DNA from 3 places in the Pseudohongiella sp. genome. Region 2 is predicted to be linked to each of the others. Evidence: predicted binding sites of a transcription regulator. Region 2 holds the regulator's gene; each other region holds the start of a gene.
The links. Region 2 encodes FliA, which starts transcription of late flagellar genes. Its sites were predicted from a motif close to CTAAAGTTTNNNNNNNNNNNGCCGNTAA; they were not measured.
Positions count from the first base shown of each region.

Region 1: a site for FliA is predicted at 2,964-2,991, ahead of WD071_RS09720 (methyl-accepting chemotaxis protein). Genes of this name have one in related genera too.
Region 3: a site for FliA is predicted at 1,120-1,147, ahead of WD071_RS15640 (methyl-accepting chemotaxis protein). Genes of this name have one in related genera too.

Region 1 is NZ_JBBDNQ010000028.1:6,651-10,867, forward strand. It holds gene WD071_RS09705 (PhoH family protein) at 1-1,280, shown strand, start outside; gene cysE (serine O-acetyltransferase) at 1,281-2,060, opposite strand; gene WD071_RS09715 (ExeA family protein) at 2,118-2,885, opposite strand; gene WD071_RS09720 (methyl-accepting chemotaxis protein) at 3,058-4,217, shown strand, end outside.
Region 2 is NZ_JBBDNQ010000006.1:240,425-244,641, forward strand. It holds gene flhF (flagellar biosynthesis protein FlhF) at 1-332, shown strand, start outside; gene WD071_RS01205 (MinD/ParA family protein) at 382-1,188, shown strand; gene WD071_RS01210 (RNA polymerase sigma factor FliA) at 1,211-1,945, shown strand; gene WD071_RS01215 (chemotaxis response regulator CheY) at 2,131-2,511, shown strand; gene WD071_RS01220 (protein phosphatase CheZ) at 2,524-3,387, shown strand; gene WD071_RS01225 (chemotaxis protein CheW) at 3,439-4,217, shown strand, end outside.
Region 3 is NZ_JBBDNQ010000042.1:121,708-125,924, reverse strand. It holds gene WD071_RS15645 (PhoX family phosphatase) at 1-964, opposite strand, end outside; gene WD071_RS15640 (methyl-accepting chemotaxis protein) at 1,184-2,695, shown strand; gene WD071_RS15635 (thiol-disulfide oxidoreductase DCC family protein) at 2,737-3,120, shown strand; gene WD071_RS15630 (cryptochrome/photolyase family protein) at 3,117-4,217, shown strand, end outside.

The DNA of each region.
Region 1 (4,217 bases), on a different contig from region 2:
CAATGACGGTGCTTGAGGAGCTCGATAATCTGAAAAGTGGACGTGGCGCTGTCGCCGCAGATTCGCGCCAGGCAATTCGCGAAATCGACCGCATACTCGGCAAAGCGACACCGGTTGACGTTGAGCAGGGTGTACCAATAGATCGTGGCAAACAGTTGCCAAGTCTCGGCACACTCTCAGTGTTGATGACCGAAACGCCACAGATTCACCGCATGCTCCCCGAGCACCTGAACGACAACAAGATCCTGAACGCCGTTGCACTGTTGAAACAACAGCACCCGGCCCACCATGTGGCGCTGGTGACCAAAGACATCAATATGCGTCTCAAGGCAAGGGCCTGCGGCATTGATGCCGAGGATTACCAGACGGACCAACTGCTCAGCGATATCGCAGAACTCAACAAAGGTTATATCGATTTTGGTGACAGTTTCTGGGATCGAATCAGCGCAGTGGAGACAGAACAAACCCACAGCGGTGAAACATTCCATCAGATTCCGCGAAGCGCCGTAGCGCAGGAAGTGTACCCGAATCAGTTTTTCTTTGATGCTGCCGGTTTCCTGGGTCGGGTGTCGCGCCTGACGGAAACCCATATCATTCTTCGCCACCTGGACAAAGACAGGCTTATGCAGCGGGAGACCTGGGGGTTAAAGCCCAGAGATATTTTTCAGGCCATGGCGATGAATCTGCTGTTGGACCCGGACGTGCATCTGGTGAATCTGACGGGCTCTGCCGGATCAGGTAAAACCATTCTTGCGCTGGCGGCCGCAATCGAGATGACGCTGGATACCAAGCTGTTTCGCCGTATCATAGCCACCAGGAGCACTCAGGGGCTGGACGAAGACATCGGTTTTCTGCCGGGCACTGAGGCGGAGAAAATGGAGCCCTGGCTGGGTGCGATTACGGACAACCTGGAAGCCCTGCACTGGGATGATGAGAATGCCGCAGGCAGTATCGATTATGTATTGGCCAAGGTGCCGCTACAGTTCAAATCCCTGAACTATATTCGTGGCCGGAGTTTTCAGCACAGCCTGATTTTGATCGATGAGTCTCAGAACCTCACGCCCCACCAGATAAAAACCATTGTCACCCGCGCGGGCACGGGGTCCAAGGTGGTCTGTCTCGGCAACCTTGCCCAGATAGACACACCCTACCTCAGTCCAACCAGTTCAGGCCTCACCTACCTGACCGAACGTTTCAAGAACTTCGCGCACGGTGGCAATCTGCAACTGCAGGGTGTTCCACGCTCCTTGCTGGCAGCCTACGCCGAAGAGCACCTCTGATCAGTCGCTGTCGACCAGCTGGTTCATGGTATGCGACGGATTGTCCGGACAGGGTTTGCCTATCTGGTGAGCCGGGACACCCACCACGGTGGTATGCGCTGGCACATCCCTGAGTACAACACTGCCGGCGCCCACTTTGGCGCTGCGTCCCACTTCGATATTGCCCAGTACTTTGGCACCGGCAGAAATCAGCACACCTGAGCGTATCTTCGGATGCCGGTCGCCCTGTTCGTTACCGGTTCCGCCCAGGGTAACGGACTGCATGATTGAGACATCGTCTTCAATCACTGTGGTCTCGCCGATCACAATGCCGGTGGCATGGTCGAACATGATGCCTTTACCCATCACGCAGGCCGGATGAATATCAACGCCGAATACTTCCGAGTTGCGGCTTTGCAGATACAGCGCCAGGTCGCGTCTGCCTTTGTTCCACAGGAAATGCGCCACGCGGTGCACCTGAATGGACTGGTAACCTTTCAGATACAGGATGACGGGCAGAAATGCGCTGGTAGCCGCGTCACGATCGTACACCGCCTGGATGTCACAGGCAGCATAATCAACGATAGCAGGCGACTCTTTAAACGCGGTGTCCACCAGTTCGCGGATGGCGACTGCTGACATCACGTAATTGGCCAGTTTGTGCGCCAACAGGTAACTGAGTGCCGAGCTCAGGCTTTTGTGATTCAACACACACGCGTAAACATAGCTCGCCATCAGAGGTTCACGGCCGATAAGCTCGCGGGCTTCTTCCTGCAGTTGTTCCCAAATATTTTCCGGCATCCCGATTCTCCATCGCTAACAATCTGGCGGAAGCCGGATTATATAGCAGGACGACGCTTATGACACGGTGACATCCGTGCTTGCGGTTGCGGACAGAACATGATGGTGTTGCAGCGTTTCGGAGCCGTCATGACGGGCGGCAAGCAATGCCTTGCGCATGATGGTATTGGCCAGCCGTGGTATTCCGTTACTGGCCTGCCAGACGGTATCAATGATGCGTTCGGTGAGCAGCGTTTCAGGGTCGGCTCCGGCGCGAACAATGCGTTCGCTCAGGTAGCTCCGGATCTGCTTTCGATCAAACGGGTGGATTTTGAAGCTGTTGCCTGCCAGATCCGCGAGAGGTCGCAAGGCAATACCCTGCAATCGCTCCTCCAGCTCCGGTTGTGCGAACAGTACCGCTTGCATTCCCTGCCGACCGGCTTCCGGCGGAGACAGCCAGTCGATCAGGCGAAGCAGAAATTTTTCGGGCAAGGCCTGTGCTTCGTCGACCAGCAGAACGGTACGGCGCTGATCCGGGGCTTCCTGCGTGAGCAGGTCTTCGCCAAGCATCTGGTCCAGGTCCGAGTCCAGGTCCAGGTGCGGATAGGGCAAGTATAAGGGACGGTATCGGCTTTTGTGGGATCGAAGGCTGTTCAACAGTTTGCGGCAAAGCACGGTTTTGCCCAGTCCGGGCTCGGCAATAACGGTTTGCAGCGGTGCACCGTTGACCAGAGCGAGCAACAATGAATCGAATATCTGCAGGCAACCATGTCCGTCCCAGAACATTCTGAGGTCGGGTGTGTCGCTAAAAGGTGCGAATGTGAAGTCCAGCGGATTCAGCGTCATTTTTGCGGGATGCCTCCAGAGAGCTTCAGGCTAAATCAGTCGACGGCGGTTTTCAAGCATATAGCGCTGAACGCAAGGCTAATGTTTCGCCAGTCACTGCCGTTAGCTAATGCATAATAAGATCATATCTGCCACAGCGGCAGGGCAATGTAATTCAGAGCAGGGACCCGTCATGTTCAGCAAATTTACCATTCGCACCCGTATCGGGCTCATTGTTTTCATCAGCGTGATAGCTATTATTGGTTTGAGCGTGACGTTGCTTTTGCAGGCGCGTGAGCGTTTCATGGACCAGCTGCGTGAAGGCAGCGTCAATCAGGTACAGATGATCCACGAGGCGCTGAGCGGGCTTGATGATCAGATTCGTGCCGGCACCCTGGCTGAATCCGAGGCCAAGCGCCTGGGGCGCTTCATGATTAACAACACCATGGTCGATGAGCGCAATTACCTGCTCCTGTACCATCGGCTTGGACAAATCCTGGCCCACCCGTTGCGCAATGTCGACAGCGCACTTGATACCGACGCACAGGTCAGGCAGGCCATGCAGAACGCCAGTACCACGCCGGAAGAACGCATGCGGGACCTGGGGTACCGTGATCCGACGCCGACCATGACCGAGATTATCGAGCGCTACACCGGCAGCGACTACACCGGTTTTGCGGAGTACCTGTATTTTCCGGATCCCTTGTTCGGATATCGATTCCTCACCTTCACCGACGATCCTCTGGCGCATCCTGAGGCGGAAGTGAAGACTGTGTATGCCGAGCTGTTTGAACCCTGGGGCTGGGTTATTATTCACGGTCTCTACGAGGATGACATTCGTGCCGAGTTCAATGCCTGGGCGATGAGCTCAGCGGCTATCATTCTGGTCATTCTGCTTGTGCTCGTGGCCATCGCCTACTTCCTGTCGGCGTCGATTACCCAGCCTCTGAGCACGGCTCAGGCCTACATGCAGGACATCGCGCAAGGGTCGGGCGATCTCAGCCGCCGTTTGACGGACGATGGCAATGATGAGCTGTCTCAACTGGGCGCAAGCTTCAATACCTTTGTCGGCAAACTGGCTGACATCATCCGACAGGTGTTGTCCACCAATGCCGAAGTGACTGGCAAGTCCGCGCAGTTTTCCGACATGATCCAGCGCACAGCCGGTCGATCAGCATCGCAGCTGGAGGAGACCGAGCTGCTGGCGTCATCCACAACTGAGCTGTCGTCATCCCTGGCAGATGTTGCCGAAGGTGCCCAGACCAGTGTTGCCGCTGCCAATGAGGCCAACGGCGCAACCCAAAAAGCGACCGCTGCGGTCTCCAATACGCGCTCTTCCGTGGAAAAACTGTC
Region 2 (4,217 bases):
TGCCGGCGACCAGTCAGGCGCAGGTTTTGCGCGCTTCCTGGAAAACCTGTTCGACTGCGAATGTTTCTGCGTGTATTCTCACTCATCTGGATGAGGCATGTGTGCTCGGTGAAGCCCTGGCTTTGACAATAGAGCGCGATTTGCCTGTCGTTTATGAAACCTTCGGTCAGGCGATTCCTGATGATATCGCTCTGGCGCAGGCACAGTCGCTGGTCAAGCGCGCAGTAGCGCTGGGTCGGCAGCAAGCGTCGGTGCCGGTGGAAAAGGAACGGCTGATGACCGAATACGGTAGTCGGTCACCGGCAGAGCTGCGCGTTGCAGGTCTGAATTAGCGGTAAACCGGCATTGGCCGGATACAGACAGTTGGGGAGAGAACAGGGGATGCATCCCATTCAAGTGCTTGCGGTAACCGGCGGTAAAGGTGGCGTGGGCAAAACCAGTATATCGGTCAACCTCAGCCTGGCATTGGCACAGCTGGACAAACGGGTTGTGCTGATGGACGCCGATCTCGGTCTGGCAAACGTCGATATTCTGCTGGGCATCAAAGCCCAGCGCACCATTGCCGATGTCTTGTCAGGTGAGTGCGAATTGCGTGACATCATGGTGGCGTCGCACGGTATCAACGTCATACCGGCTTCATCTGGCGTGCAGTCTCTGGTCACCATGGGGCCCAGTCAGCATGCGGGCATTGTGCACGCATTCAGTGAGCTGGCTGACGAACTTGATGTTCTGGTCATTGATACCGCTGCCGGTATTTCAGATTCAGTTGTCAGCTTTGTCCGTGCTGCGCAGGAAGTATTGGTCGTGGTCTGTGACGAACCTTCGTCGATGACCGATGCCTACGCCCTGATCAAGCTCCTGCATCGCGACTGCCAGCTACAGGACTTCAGAATTGTGGCCAATATGACGCGGTCCCCGGATGAAGGGAAGAATATGTTCAACCGGTTTGCGGGTGTTGCGGGCCGGTTTCTGGATGTAAATCTGCGTTATGCGGGCGACATACCTTATGATGAAACCTTGCGTAAAGCTGTGCAGCGGCAACGGCCAACACTTGATGCCTATCCGGGCAGCAAGGCCGCGGGCGCTTACAGACGGCTGGCGAAAGAGGTCAGCCAGTGGCCGGTAAGAACCGAAGCCACCGGGCAGATGGAGTTTTTTGTCGAGCGACTCGTGCAGGGCATGTCCTGAACAGGACACAACGGGGATGTTTATGACAGCATCAACAGGTGCCTCATTGTACCAGGACGTGCAAACAGACAGCATGAACGATCTGGTCGTTCAGCATGCGCCGCTGGTGAAGCGGATTGCCCATCATTTGCTGATGCGCATGCCTTCCAGCGTGCAACTGGATGACCTGATTCAGTCCGGCATGATCGGTTTACTGGAGGCGGCGCGCAAATATGATGTATCCAAAGGCGCCAGCTTTGAAACCTATGCCGGGATTCGCATACGCGGTGCCATGCTTGACGAAATTCGCCGGGGAGACTGGGCGCCGCGTTCCGTCCACCGCAAGTCCCGCGAAGTTGCAGCCGCCGTTAAATCTGTTGAGATGCGTTCCGGCAGCGATGCCAAGGATCATGAGGTCGCCGAAGAACTCGGTATCGACCTGGAAACCTACTACACCATCTTGCAGGATGCATCGGGCAGTCGTCTGTTCAGCTTTGATGATTTGACAGAAGGTGGCGATGATTCAGCGCTGGAGAGTGCGTCCGGTGAGATTTCCGGCCCGGCTGACGAAATTCAGGACGATGATTTCCGCGCGCATCTGGCAGAGGCCATCGAAGGCCTGCCGGAGCGTGAAAAGCTCGTATTGGCGCTTTATTACGATGAGGAACTCAACCTGAAAGAGATTGGCGAAGTGCTGGGTGTCAGCGAGTCACGCATCAGTCAGATACACAGCCAGGCCGCATTGCGCTTACGTTCCCGGCTGCAGGACTGGCGCTGAGTCCAGCTCGCAGCGCCCACAACAAGCGCTCACATTGGGCTATAATGCTCACCATCTGAATTTATTTCCTGATTTCAGCTAAATTTTTTCACCTTTCAAGCGATAACCTGCTAGGGAGATACCGTGCCGGGTGGCGCACATCCCCAGTATGAGCACATGACGTGGAGGCGGCTTTGGACAAGAACATGAAAATTCTCATTGTTGATGATTTCTCAACAATGCGTCGGATTATCAAGAATCTGTTGCGGGATCTGGGGTTTACCAACACCGCTGAGGCAGATGACGGTAGTTCCGCCTTGCCGATGCTGGAAAACGGCCAATTCGATTTTCTTATTACGGACTGGAATATGCCGGGCATGACCGGTATCGATCTGCTTAAGGCCTGCCGAGCGAGCGAAAAGCTGAAAACGCTGCCGATTCTGATGGTGACGGCAGAGGCAAAGAGAGACCAGATTATCGCAGCGGCGCAGGCCGGTGTGAATGGATATGTGGTCAAGCCTTTCACGGCAGCGGCACTGCAGGAAAAGATCGAAAAGATCTTTGAACGCATCGACGCTAATCGCTGAAAGGAAAATCCTATGGCAGACAACAAGAAAAACGGTTTGGGCAAGGCCAGCACGACCGGATCAGATGCTGACACTGCGGCGCTTGCTGCGGCGGGAGCAAAGAGCTTTACCGATGCCTTGCTCGCTCGCAAGCAGGCATTGCTGGAGGCCCTGCAGAGCGATGACATGGTGGCGGCTGCGGATCTTATCCACCAGATAAACCATGCTCGCGACGAAACGCTGTATTTTGAGGTTGGTCGTCTGACCCGGGCGTTGCACAACGCGCTACGCGATTTTCATCTGGAAATCGGCCTGCAGAACAATGCCGAGGTCAAGCACGAGCTCTCGGAGATGGTGGATGCGCGCAGCCGCCTGAACTACGTCATTGCCATGACCGAAGATGCAGCCAACCAGACGATGGATCGTGTTGACGAGGCGGCACCGATGGTGCAAAAGCTGGTGGACGAGAGTGAAGCCATCCACCGGGAGTGGCAGTCCTTTCTGGCTCAGGGGAACACGGTAAATGACGATTCAAATCCCTTGTTCCAGCGTATCGAGCAGCTGCTGCAGCGGATCAGTGGCGACGGGCAGGGTATTCATACCAGGCTGACCGATATCCTGATGGCTCAGGGTTACCAGGATCTGAGCGGGCAGGTGATCAAACGGGTTATCGAACTGGTCAGTGACGTTGAACAAAGCCTGGTGCGTCTGGTCAAGCTGGCGAGCAATGTTGAAGAAGTCGCTGGCATTAAATCCGAAGACAGCGAGCACAAGGCTGTACGTGATGAGAAACAACGCATTCGCGCCGAAGGGCCGCAAATCAACCAGCAGAACAATCAGGACGTGGTGTCAGGCCAGGATGATGTGGATGATTTATTGTCCAGCCTTGGTTTTTGACTCACGCAACAGCCCGAGGCTGATGAACGTGACTCGGAGAGGAACAGTGACATGAGTTTTTTTGATGACGAAGAGATTCTGGAAGATTTTCTGGTCGAGGCCGGTGAAATTCTGGAACAGCTGTCTGAGCAACTTGTGCAGCTGGAGAAACAACCAGACGACAAAAACCTGTTGAACGCCATTTTCCGTGGTTTTCACACTGTGAAAGGTGGCGCTGGCTTCCTGCAGCTGACCCCCATGGTGGATTGCTGCCATGTCACCGAGAACCTGTTCGACAACCTGCGCAATGGCAAGCGCCAGGTTACATCCGAATTGATGGATATCGTGTTGCAGGCACTTGATGCCGTCAACAACATGTTTGCCCAGATCAAAGAGCGACTCCCGCCAGAGCCTGCCGCTGATGAGTTGTTGCAGGCCTTGCAAGTGTTGGCCAATGGCGATGATCTTGCTGCCAGCGATGTTGTTGCGGCGGACCGTGAGTCAGCTGATGCAGCCGTTGTTGCGAGTCCTGCCGGCAGCAGTGACGACATGACGGACGATGAATTTGACCAGCTGCTGGCGGCACTGGACTCGGCCGATTTTGAAACCGAAGCGGAAAATCGTGCAACCGCGTCAGAGGCGTCCGCTGCCACTGCTGAAGACGAAATCACAGACGACGAATTCGAATCTCTGCTCGACCAGCTCCAGGGCACCCCGAACAAAGAGCCCTCAGCGAATAAAGAGCCTTCAGCAAATAAGGAGCCCTCAGCCAGTAAAGAGCCCTCAGCCAACAAAGAGCCTTCAGCGGAAAAAGAGCCCTCTACCAGCAAAGACCCCGGCAGCGACGAAAT
Region 3 (4,217 bases), on a different contig from region 2:
CTTCGCGAGCCTGCAGGTAGGGGCCGCTGGCCTCACCTTCGGGCGCCATATCCGGATCAGCAATATCAACCCATTCGATTTCCACTTCTTCACCCAGTTCCGGTATCAGCATATCCGCGCGTTGCACGCCGACGACTCTGGCTGCCTGCAGACGACCACCTTGCTCAAGAGAGCCCGGTTGTTGACTGGTGTCTACCGGCAGGTAACGATAAATACACGAACGGTTGCGATTGTCTTCTGTCATGTAGACGTAACTGGTAGCGGGATCAACGGCCGCCGCCTCATGATCAAAGCGTCCCATGTCCACAATGGGCTGGGCACTGGTATGTTCGGGCTCAACGGTGACCTCGAAGACATAACCGTGTTTGCGACCGCCTGTCGCGGTGTTGTCAGCGACGGTCTCTTCGCAGGACAGCCAGGTACCCCAGGGAGTGACGCCACCCGCGCAGTTGACCATGGTGCCACCCAGGCTGGGCACAGTGCGAATTTCACGACGCTGACTGCGCGAAAAATGCACGGTGGTATTGCCGCCGCCAACGTTCTGCCCATCTGCCGCCAGCGCCTCATCGTAGAGTCCCAGGGCATTGATCAGCGGACCCGCGCCCACCTCGTGATTTCTGATCAGGATGATTTCGTCGCCGCGCTCGGCTACCACACCCATACCGTCAGATCGGGCAGGCACGGACTGGCCATTGCTCATGGTATCGCCGGTCCAGGACAGAGTAGCGTAGTTGAAGCCTTCCGGCAGTTGCAGTAGCTCCAGACCCGTGATGCTGTCTGCCACCGGGCGCACCGGGCCGTAAGGGCTGTCGGCCAATGACGAGCCCAGTGGCCGACCGCTGCGCTGCTGAGTGGCCATCGATTGCAGCGCATTGACCGCCGGCGATGCGGCAAAGGCAACGGCCATGGCGCTACTTTTAAGCATGAATCGACGTTCGGGATTATCCGGCTTTTGGTTTGTCATGGTGCTACCTCTACAGTACGGGAATGCCATTCCTGAAACGGAAGCATATTTAACAACTTTATTATGACAGTGCCATTACATCCGGGTCGGCTGAACCGAAAGTTGCCCCGCGACGTATATTCATTGAATTTTTATCTGCAACCAATGCTCGACGCATCAAGCTGCCATCAGCAGTGCCGATAAACAGAGATACCCTTCTTTTTTATTGAGCCATCATTCATGAATATGTTTACGCAGGCTGGTCAGTCTTCCGAACATCACAAACGTGCCGATGTCATCATGACCGGCGTGCTTGGCGTTTGTTTGCTCTATGCTCTGGCGCTCGCGCCCTGGCACGGGACCTGGGGCAGCGCCCTGATTATTGGGGGTGGCACCCTGGCGACCATGGCAGCACTGCTGCAGACCATCCGTGGCACACGGCTGTACCGGTGCCTGATGGCAGTGTCATTCATGGTGATGTCCGCGCTTCACATCCATCAAAGTCACGGCACTATCGAAATGCACTTCTCCATTTTTGTGCTACTGGCGCTGTTAATCTATTACCGTGACTGGCTCCCGATCGTGGTTGCCACCGTCACCATTGCCATTCACCACTTTCTGTTCTTTTATTTGCAGATCAATGGTTTTGGCGTCTGGGTGACTGAACATGCCATGTGGAGCATGATTTTTGTCCATGCCGGTTATGTTATCGCCGAAGCCGGTGTGCTGATTTATCTGGCCGTGCTGGCCTGTCGCGACGCGCTGGAAAGCGAGTCCATCGCCCATGCCACCGGCCGGATGTCGCAGTCGGGCCAGGGCGTTGACCTGTCTTTCCGCGTCGACCTTGACACTCCGGTCGCAGAAGCTTTTAACGGTTTTGTGGATCAACTGGAATCATTGGTGGTTGGCATCAACCAGAAGCTCAACAGCCTGCGTGATATGGGCGGAGCACTGACGGAGAAGTCATCACAGGTCAGTGCCAGCGCCGAACGTCAGGCCAGTGAAAGCGACTACATGGTGCAGGCCATGCGTGAAATGAGCACGGCCACCTCCGAAGTTGCCCGCAACGCCGAACAGGCCGCCTCGGCTGCCCGCAATGCCGACGACCATTCGACGCAGGGTAACCGCGCCATGCAGAACATCAAGCAGGAGATTACGGCGCTGAACAAGGATATCGCGCTCACCGGCGAAGCGGTATCGGGCACCGCCAAACTGGCGGCCGACATTTATCAGGTGGTCGACGTCATTAAAGGTGTTGCCGAGCAGACCAACCTGCTGGCTCTGAACGCGGCCATTGAAGCAGCCCGCGCCGGTGATCACGGCCGCGGCTTTGCGGTGGTTGCCGATGAAGTACGTAACCTGTCAAAACGCACCGCACAATCCACCGCCGAGATCGAACGGTTTATTGAACGCCTGCAGGGCGCCTCGGAGTCCGCACACGACGCCATGGGACGGAGCCAGAATGCAGTGCAGCGATGCCTGCAGGCCGCCGATGCCAGCGTTGAAACCCTGTCAGAAATGGCGACAGAAGTCACCCAGATTTCCCGTCTTAACGACATGATCGCTGCCGCCACCCAAGAACAGACGGCGGTGGGTGACGATGTTGCCAATCATCTGGGTGAAGTCGATGGTATCGCGCGCAGCAATGCTGCGCAGGCAGTGGATCTGGCCGGCCTGTCAGCCGAGTTGCAAGCGCTTAGCGGGGAACTGGAGAGCCAGCTGCACCGCTTCAAGACCCGGCAACAACGCTGAGAACACACGCTTTCACCCTATACGAGGATTACCACCAAGCCATGTCTCAACTGCGGGTATTCTACGACGGCCAGTGTCCCCTGTGCCTGACAGAGATCAACCATTTGCGACGTCTGGATAAAACCTCGGCGCTGGATCTGCAGGATATCAATGCCGCTGATTTTGCACAGCGATTTCCGCATATTGACGTAGTCGCTGCCGACAAAATGCTGCACGGTGAACGTGCCGACGGTACCATGATCTACGGCCTGGACGTGACCTGTGAAGCCTGGCAACTGGTCGGCAAGGGTCACTGGTTTGCCTTTCTGCGCTGGCCGCTGATCCGTCCGGTCGCCGATCTGGTGTATCGCTTTTTTGCCCGCCACCGGCACCGAATCTCTGCCCTGTTTGGTCGTCGATCGGTCTGCGACGACAATTGCCGATGAAGTACGCACTGATTCTGGGTGACCAGCTAAGCACCGGGCTGTCCTGCCTGCGCGAACTCGATAAAAGCACTGACCTTATCGTCATGGCCGAGGTCAGCGCCGAGGCACGCTACGTCAAACACCACAAACAGAAGATCGCCTTGCTATTCTGTGCCATGCGGCACTTTGCAAAAACATTGCAGAACGATGGCTGGCAGGTGCACTACCATCACTTCGACGCAGAAAGTGCACAACACAGCCTGCTGGATGTTGTCGCAGCATTAACGCACCAGCACAAACCGAGCAACCTGATAATGACCGAATGCGGCGAGTATCGACTGCATCACGACATCATCAGCAACTGGCAACATCGCCTGGGCATCCCGGTGACCGTGCTCGATGATGACCGCTTCCTTTGCAGCAAACAACGCTTCGCCGACTGGGCCCGTGACCGTAAACAGTTGCGCATGGAGTTTTTTTACCGCGACATGCGCCGCAGCACGAACATACTGATGGACGGCAAACAACCGGTTGGCGGCGCGTGGAATTTCGACAGCAGCAATCGCCGCCCCTACCGCGGTGAACCACCGCTGCCTGCCCTGCCGGCATATTCCTACACTGATGACGACAAGGCTGTGTTTGACCTGGTCGATAAACATTTCCCCGACCATCCGGGAGACCTGTCCCGCTTCAACTGGCCAGTCACGCGCGACCAGGCGCTGACGGCGCTGGCGGATTTTGTTGAGCAGCGCTTGCCGTGGTTTGGTGATTTTCAGGATGCCATGACACAGGGTGAACCCTTCATGTTTCACAGCCTGCTGTCGACCAGCCTCAACTGTGGTTTGCTGAATCCGCGCGAAGTCTGTGATGCGGCGCTGGCTGCGCATCGGGCCGGCAAGGTGCCGCTGAACGCGACCGAAGGGTTTATCCGTCAGATCCTTGGCTGGCGCGAATACGTGCGCGGCCTGTACTGGCTGATGATGCCGACCTACGCCGCCAACAATGCGCTCAACAACTCTCGCAGTCTGCCGTCCTATTACTGGAGCGGCGAAACCGACATGAACTGCATGCGCGAGGCGTTCAACAACACCTTTGACCATGCCTATGCTCACCACATC